One region of the Exiguobacterium sp. s152 genome, then DNA from elsewhere that is predicted to be linked to it. Evidence: predicted binding sites of a transcription regulator. Region 1 holds the regulator's gene; the other holds the start of a gene.
What was found. The regulator LexA, encoded in region 1, represses DNA repair genes until DNA is damaged. The targets are predictions, from matches to a motif close to CGAACATATGTTCG.

Region 1 (3,811 bases):
CTTGCTGCTCGTCCATCTCTTCTGATGACAGTCCATCTGTCTTGGCTTTGTTGGCGAGAAAATTGATTCGCTCCAACTGTTCAGGTGCTAGCATCAGGCTCGCCCCCTCTCTACTGAATTTGTTCTTCTACTGTACAAAATCAGCGAGCAGGAATCAAGTTTCTGGCACTGATACGTGCTCCAAATAACGACGGTTCACGGTCGCTTTCGACACCTCATAGCCAAAACCACGTAGCGTGGCGGCAATTTCAGCGAACGTCAGTCCGCGCTCGCGCAGTTGGACGATTTCTTCAATCGGGACTTCGATTCGGCTCCGACCGCCTTGATCGTGATGTTGGATGTTGCGGTGCGGGTTGAACCCGTTCGCGACCGCCCGACGCATGCCGCGTGAGATTTTCGCATTATGGATTTTACGCTGGTACTCCTCGACGACACTGACAATTTCAAGCACCATCTTCTCAGCATCCGAGAAAACGTATTCATCGGACGATTGCATCGTCAACAAGCGGACGTTATGTTTCATGAGCGTATGCAAGATGGCGATTTTCGCGTTCCCTCGTCCGAGGCGGCTGTCATCGCTCACGAGCACGGCATCGAGATTAGACGTCGAGACGTGCTCCAACAAATCGAGCAACCCCGTCCGATTGACCTCATACCCACTCTCTTGCTCACTGATCACATCGACGATTTCGGCGTCAAGACGTTTCGCCATCCGCGTCAGTTCGTCCGCTTGGCGACCGAGTGACGTCTCTTGCGTGGACTTGTTCGTCGACACGCGACAATAAATGACGACTCGCATCCCGTCACTTCCTTTCTTTCCATTCGCCCTCTACGATACACAGTTTCGGGGGCTGTTCGCAATCAGAAAAGATTATTCGGCGGCGAACCACGTCGTCTTGTCGTCTTCTTTCTCAGCGCGTTCGGCGAGAAGCTGTGCCTCGAGCGACTCGGCCTCCGTCAAGGCGACTTCTTCTTCGACGCTGTGCTCGATCACCGGTTCGGTCGCGACGACATCGACGTCGTGGCGCATCTCCCCGACCATATAAAACGCGAACATTCCAAGTGCCAACATGCCGACTAAAATGATTCCATTGATTGTGTCTCTCATAACGATTACCTCCTGGGAATAAGAATACACGTTCTCGAGAACGTCTGTTCGTTTATCTGTTCTCATCATAAAACAAGAACTTCTGTTCGGTCAAGTAGAAAAAAACGAACGAATGTTTGTGCGCTCATGTGTTCTTGTGTTAAACTAAACCCATAAAGAATAGGATGCGTTCGCAGGTTATTCGACATAATCGAGGTGAAATCCATTGAAAAAAATGTCAGCAAGACAACAACAGATTCTTGATTTTATAAAAGCCGAGGTCCGGGCGAAAGGGTATCCACCTTCCGTTCGTGAAATCGGAGAGGCAGTCGGACTCGCATCGAGCTCGACCGTCCACGGCCACTTGGACCGTCTAGAGAAGCGTGGATTGATTCGACGTGACAAGACGAAGCCACGTGCCATCGAGATTTTAGATGAAGAGATGTCAGTCGTGGAAGACCATGATGCCGTCATGTACGTGCCGGTCATCGGGAAAGTCACGGCCGGTACGCCGATCACGGCGATTGAGAACGTGGAAGAGCACTTCCCGCTCCCGGCCCACGTCGTCGGTTCCGACAACGTCTACATGCTCTCTGTCTCAGGGGACTCTATGATTAACGCGGGGATCTTGGATGGGGACCGTGTCCTCGTCCGTCAACAGAACACGGCCGACAATGGAGAGATTGTCGTCGCCATGACGGATGAAGGTGAAGCGACCGTGAAGCGGATTTATAAAGAAGCTTCGAAAGTTCGCCTCCAGCCGGAGAACGACGAGCTCGAAGCGATGTATTTCGATAACGTGTCGATTTTAGGGAAGGTCATCGGTGTATACCGCACGATTCACTAATGGCTAGTGGCAAGACACATACCCGTACGAATCTCGTGGCAATCGGTGCTCTTGCGATTGCCACGCCTTTTATTGACATCGATGTTCCGACCGTGTTCCTGCTTGGCGCCCTAATCGGGACGTTCTGGCTCTCCCCGGACCTTGACTTAAAGTCGGACGCCTATTATCGATGGGGACCGCTTCGGGGCTTTTGGCTCCCTTATGTGAAGATTATGCCCCATCGGTCGTTATTCTCGCATTTTCCGCTCTTGAGCGATCTGATCCGGGTCATCTATCTCGGTTTCCCGCTCACGCTCGTGCTCACGGTCACGCCGTATGAGGAAGCTGTCAGATCGTGGCTCGACCTGAACGGGGCAGCATGCTTCTTCGGACTCGCTTTCGCGACGACGCTACATACGACGCTCGACTATGCGTCCACGTTCTTCAAACGTGCGTTTTAAGCAAATGCTTATGCCATACACCCAAAAGGGCAACCCGTCTATTAGACTGGGTTGCCCTTTTTAAACGTCTGAAGATATTAACGGATTAATCATATTCGACAATTCGAATTCCTTCCGACTCAGAAGGTGCTTCAAAAAATGAAGTGACATGATTGAACACTTCTTTTGTGTCAAATGCTGCCCGTTCAGGCATTTCTGTCCGCCTTTTAGCAATTCGTCTCATACACTGCTCGTCGCTAAGATTCAGATAAATCAATTGATGGTCTGCCCCAACCTTGTTCGCTATGACAAGAAACCATTGACGTAGACCGATTGTGTTGGCAGGGAAATCCATCACGACATTTGTCCCTACTTCAAGCATACGCTGGACAGTTGTTTCTACGATTGGTTTGAGCAGTTCAGAGTGTCGTCAGTAATCTTCGAACATATGAATCTGATTAGGATAAAGTGCCTGCAACCACTCATCCTCGGACAACCGTACCGCATGCTCTTCGAGCTCGAGTCGCTTGGATACCGTTGATTTCCCTGCCCCCATCTTCCCACAAAGAAAAAATAATATTCCTTTTCCCATCGTGATCATCTCTCCTGTCCACACAGATTTGGGTGCTGACATCATATTGTTTCGCAAAGTATGATTCAATCATCGCGTTTATACAACATGATATGATTCTCAGCGACTTCGCGTCCATTGACCAGCAAAACGACACGATGCTCACCCGGATAATGTCGGCGCGTCGTCAAATCTGCCCAACTGTGCATCCTGTTCGCTACCAGTCGCGCACCCCCGGCGACGATTTTATTCGCTAGCAGAAATGCCTTACGACTCGCTTTCCCGTTCGCTTTTATGAAATCGATGGCGTATTCGACCCGAATATATGCAGCATCGCCTGGACGAATCGACACATCGTATTGAATCTCGCACGCCTCCCCGATACTGAGCATGTTCGGATGTATCGAAATCGATGCGTTGACGGTTAAATCCGTTTCTTGCGCATAACCGAACAGCGTTAAGGCGTCGGGGTGAGCGGATTTGATCAATGTTCGACACCCATGTCTGATGACCCAATCGGTATGATCATGTTCGCCCTGCCATCGACGCGAGACCGCGAGCACGGCTTCCGGGTTATCTTTCGAGATATCGTTGAGGTTGTTAGCGACACTTTTCCTTACATATAATGATGGGTCTTCTTTCAATAACTCTAAAACCGCCAACACTGGAGCCGGGTCTGCTTTGAACATCGGTAACGATTCCGCCCACGGAAGACGAGGGCGGCAGCCTTCACTCGCCAATCTCCGCACATGCTCATTCGGATGCTTGGCCCATGCCATCATACGATTCATCACTCGCGTCGAATCACGAAGCAGAAAAGGTCGGATCGCGAATTCCGAAGACGATTTCTGCGTGAAGAGTTCGAGCGCTGACATCGAGCGTTCCCA
Region 2 (3,811 bases), 450 kb from region 1:
GGATTCAAGCCGTCCGTGAACGTGTTGGCCCCGAATGACAAAATTCCGAAGACGAGAACGAACGTACCAATGATTTCCCCGATCAAGTTGAACGGCGTGCTACGAATCCCTGGTGCGGTCGAGAAGGTGGCCAGTTTGGCACCCGGATCGTCGGTCACATCATAGTGCGGTTTGTAGTGCACGAACACGAGGACGGCCCCGATGAACGCCCCGATAAACTGTGCCAAGATGTAGGCTGGCACATCAGCCCAAGGGAATGAGCCTGCTGTCGCGAGCCCGACCGTGACGGCAGGGTTCAAGTGCGCCCCTCCATAAATTCCGGCTGCGTATACCCCGATCATAACGGCGAAGCCCCAACCGAACGTGATGACGACCCAACCTGCGTTCTCCGCTTTCGAATGACGGAGGACGACGCCGGCGACGACACCGTTACCGAGCAAGATGAGTAGCATTGTACCAATAATTTCGCTGACGAATGCTGACATGTGATACTCCCTTCCTTCCATATTAAATTTGGCTTACCACTTCATTATATGCCCCAAATGTAAGCGTTTCAAAACCGAATATGCAAAAAAAGCCACTTTTCTTATGAAAAGTGGTTTTGATTGACAATACGCCGTCTGAAGTCGAGTCCAATCCCGACAAGAAAAGCGAGCAGGATCGCCAAACTGACGTATGCAAGCGGCGCGTAGAGGGCGGCACCGAGGTCGAGCGCGATCGAGACGATGACGGCCACATACAACCAGGCGAGCCGGGTGGAAATCTCTTTATCGTGATAACGATTCGTGAGCGAAGCGCCGAGTGGGGCCCCGATGAACGCCCCGACGACCAACGCGAGCGGTGTCATATAGTCGAGCGACAGCGACGGGAGATAGCCGACGAGTCCGCCAAGCGAGATGAACAGGACGGCGGCCAGGCTCGTCCCGACCCCGCGATGCGTCGAGAAGTCGAGCCAACTGACGAGGAGCGGGACGATGATGAAGCCGCCACCGATGCCGAGCAGAGCCGACAACAGTCCGGCCATCATCCCGATGACGAGGGCGGCAAGCAGCGATGATTTTTTCGGCTTCTGCGGTTTCGATGTTTTCTTTAATAGCGTAACGGCAAAATAAGATAGGATAGCCAGATAAAATAGGTTAAGCAATCAGTCGTATGTCCCCGAGATCGAGAGGACAAGCCGGCTCGACAGTTGCGCCGTGACGGCACCGGCCAAACCGACCGTGATGCCTGTCGACCAGGACACGTTGCCGAGCGATGTATGTTTCTTGGCGCCGGACAGGCTCGTCCCGACGACGAACAAGAGCGACGTAGCGACGGCCTCGGCCGCCGAGTATCCACTAAAGAGCAGCACCGGGACGATGATGACACCGCCGCCGATGCCGAAAAATCCGGACAAGGCGCCGACAATGGCACCGAGCGGGATAAAGAGAAGCGACCACATGACGACCAACTCGTTTCTGTTTAGATTCACTCTCCATGATAACGAAAAGCGGAACGATTTGGGAAGCATGTCAGAAGCGAATATTTGTTCGTGTATGTGATATAATCAAGGTACTATGCAAGGTACAGAAAGCGAGGAATATACATGGATAAGATTAGCGTTCCGTTTGACTTACAATCAGAATATAAGCCGGCCGGCGACCAACCGGAAGCGATTCGTCAGCTCGTCGAAGGAATCAATCGCGGCGACCGATATCAGACGTTGCTCGGGGCGACCGGTACAGGGAAGACGTTCACCGTATCAAACGTCATCCAAGAAGTGAAGAAGCCGACGCTCGTCTTGGCCCACAACAAGACGCTCGCCGGACAGCTCTACTCCGAGTTCAAAGAGTTCTTCCCGAACAATGCCGTCGAATACTTCGTCAGTTATTATGACTACTATCAGCCGGAGGCGTACGTGCCGTCGACCGACACGTTCATCGAGAAAGACGCCTCGATTAACGATGAAATCGATAAACTCCGCCACTCGGCGACATCGGCCTTGTTCGAGCGCGACGACGTCATCATCGTCGCTTCCGTCTCCTGTATTTACGGTCTCGGTAACCCGGAAGAATATAACAGTCTCGTCATAAGTCTCCGTGTCGGGAAAGAGATGGGGCGCGACCAGATGCTTCGCAAACTGATCGACATCCAATATGAACGGAACGATATCGATTTCCAGCGCGGCCGTTTCCGTGTCCGAGGTGACGTCGTCGAGATTTTCCCGGCGTCACGCGACGAACAATGCTTGCGCGTCGAGTTCTTCGGAGACGAAATCGATCGCATCCGCGAGATGGACCCGCTCACCGGCGAGATTATCGCCGACCGCGAGCACGTCTCAATCTTCCCGGCGTCCCACTTCGTCACCCGCGACGAGAAGCTGCAAAAAGCGATCGTCAACATCGAGGCCGAGCTCGAACAACAGCTCGCGAAGTTCCGCGAGGAAGGCAAACTGCTTGAAGCCCAGCGTCTCGAACAGCGAACGAACTATGACCTCGAGATGATGCGTGAGATGGGCTACTGTTCAGGCATCGAAAACTATTCGCGTCATTTGAACTTGACCGAGGCAGGGGCGACGCCGTACACGCTCATCGACTACTTCCCGAAAGACTTCCTACTCGTCGCCGATGAGTCGCACGTGACGCTCCCGCAAGTACGCGGCATGTATAACGGTGACCAGGCCCGGAAGCAAGTGCTCGTCGACCACGGGTTCCGCCTGCCTTCAGCTAAAGATAACCGTCCGCTCAAGTTCGACGAGTTCGAGAAGAAGTTGTCGCAAGCGATCTTTATCTCGGCGACACCAGGTCCGTTCGAGCTCGAGCATACCCCGCACATGATCGAACAGATCATCCGGCCGACAGGGCTGCTCGACCCGACGATCGAGATTCATCCGATCAAAGGACAAATCGACTACTTGATGGACCAAATTCGCGACCGCATCAAACAGGACGAACGCGTCCTCGTGACGACGCTCACGAAAAAGATGGCCGAGGATTTATCGGACTATCTGCGTGAAGCGGGCATCAAGGTCAACTATATGCACTCTGAAATCAAGACGCTCGAGCGGATTGAGATCATCCGTGACCTGCGTCTCGGAAAATACGACGTCCTCGTCGGAATTAACTTACTGCGGGAAGGACTAGACATCCCGGAAGTGAGTCTCGTCACGATTCTAGACGCCGACAAGGAAGGGTTCCTCCGTTCGGACCGATCGCTCATTCAGACGATTGGGCGGGCGGCGCGGAACTCGAACGGGCACGTCATCTTGTTCGCTGATAAGATGACCGACTCGATGACGCGCGCGATTGAAGAGACCGATCGTCGTCGCTCGATTCAACAAGCCTATAATGAAGAACACGGCATCACGCCGCAGACGATCCGTAAAGAAGTACGCGGCGTCATCCGCGCGACGGTCGACGCCGAGGAGGATGTGCTCGAATCACTCAGCTCGATGAAGCCGGCTGAACGTGAGGAAGCCATCGCCAAGCTAGAAGAAGAAATGAAACAAGCGGCCCGCGACCTCCAGTTCGAACGGGCGGCCGAATTGCGTGACTTAATCTTGGAGTTGAAGGTAGGGAATTAAATGGCTGAAAAGAAAAATGCGATCGTCATCAAAGGGGCGCGCGTCAACAACTTGAAAAACATTGATATCGATATTCCACGGGACCAGCTCGTCGTCTTGACGGGCTTGTCCGGTTCCGGTAAATCGTCACTCGCGTTCGACACCATCTACGCCGAGGGGCAGCGCCGTTACGTCGAGAGTCTATCGGCCTACGCCCGTCAATTCCTCGGACAGATGGACAAACCGGACGTCGATACGATTGAAGGGCTG

Region 2: uvrB (excinuclease ABC subunit UvrB) is a predicted target of LexA. The motif match lies at 1,519-1,532, and genes of this name have one in related genera.

Annotation. Positions count from the first base shown of each region.
Region 1 covers NZ_JACSLX010000001.1:79,653-83,463, forward strand. The annotation lists gene KNP72_RS00405 (DUF896 domain-containing protein) at 1-94, opposite strand, end outside; gene KNP72_RS00410 (YneB family resolvase-like protein) at 155-799, opposite strand; gene KNP72_RS00415 (hypothetical protein) at 872-1,108, opposite strand; gene lexA (transcriptional repressor LexA) at 1,314-1,934, shown strand; gene KNP72_RS00425 (metal-binding protein) at 1,934-2,374, shown strand; partial or broken gene KNP72_RS00430 (P-loop nucleotide/nucleoside kinase family protein) at 2,460-2,990, opposite strand; gene KNP72_RS00435 (DNA alkylation repair protein) at 3,011-3,811, opposite strand, start outside.
Region 2 covers NZ_JACSLX010000001.1:525,396-529,206, reverse strand. The annotation lists gene KNP72_RS02695 (MIP/aquaporin family protein) at 1-485, opposite strand, end outside; gene KNP72_RS02690 (sulfite exporter TauE/SafE family protein) at 587-1,144, opposite strand; gene KNP72_RS16000 (TSUP family transporter) at 1,145-1,471, opposite strand; gene uvrB (excinuclease ABC subunit UvrB) at 1,586-3,562, shown strand; gene uvrA (excinuclease ABC subunit UvrA) at 3,563-3,811, shown strand, end outside.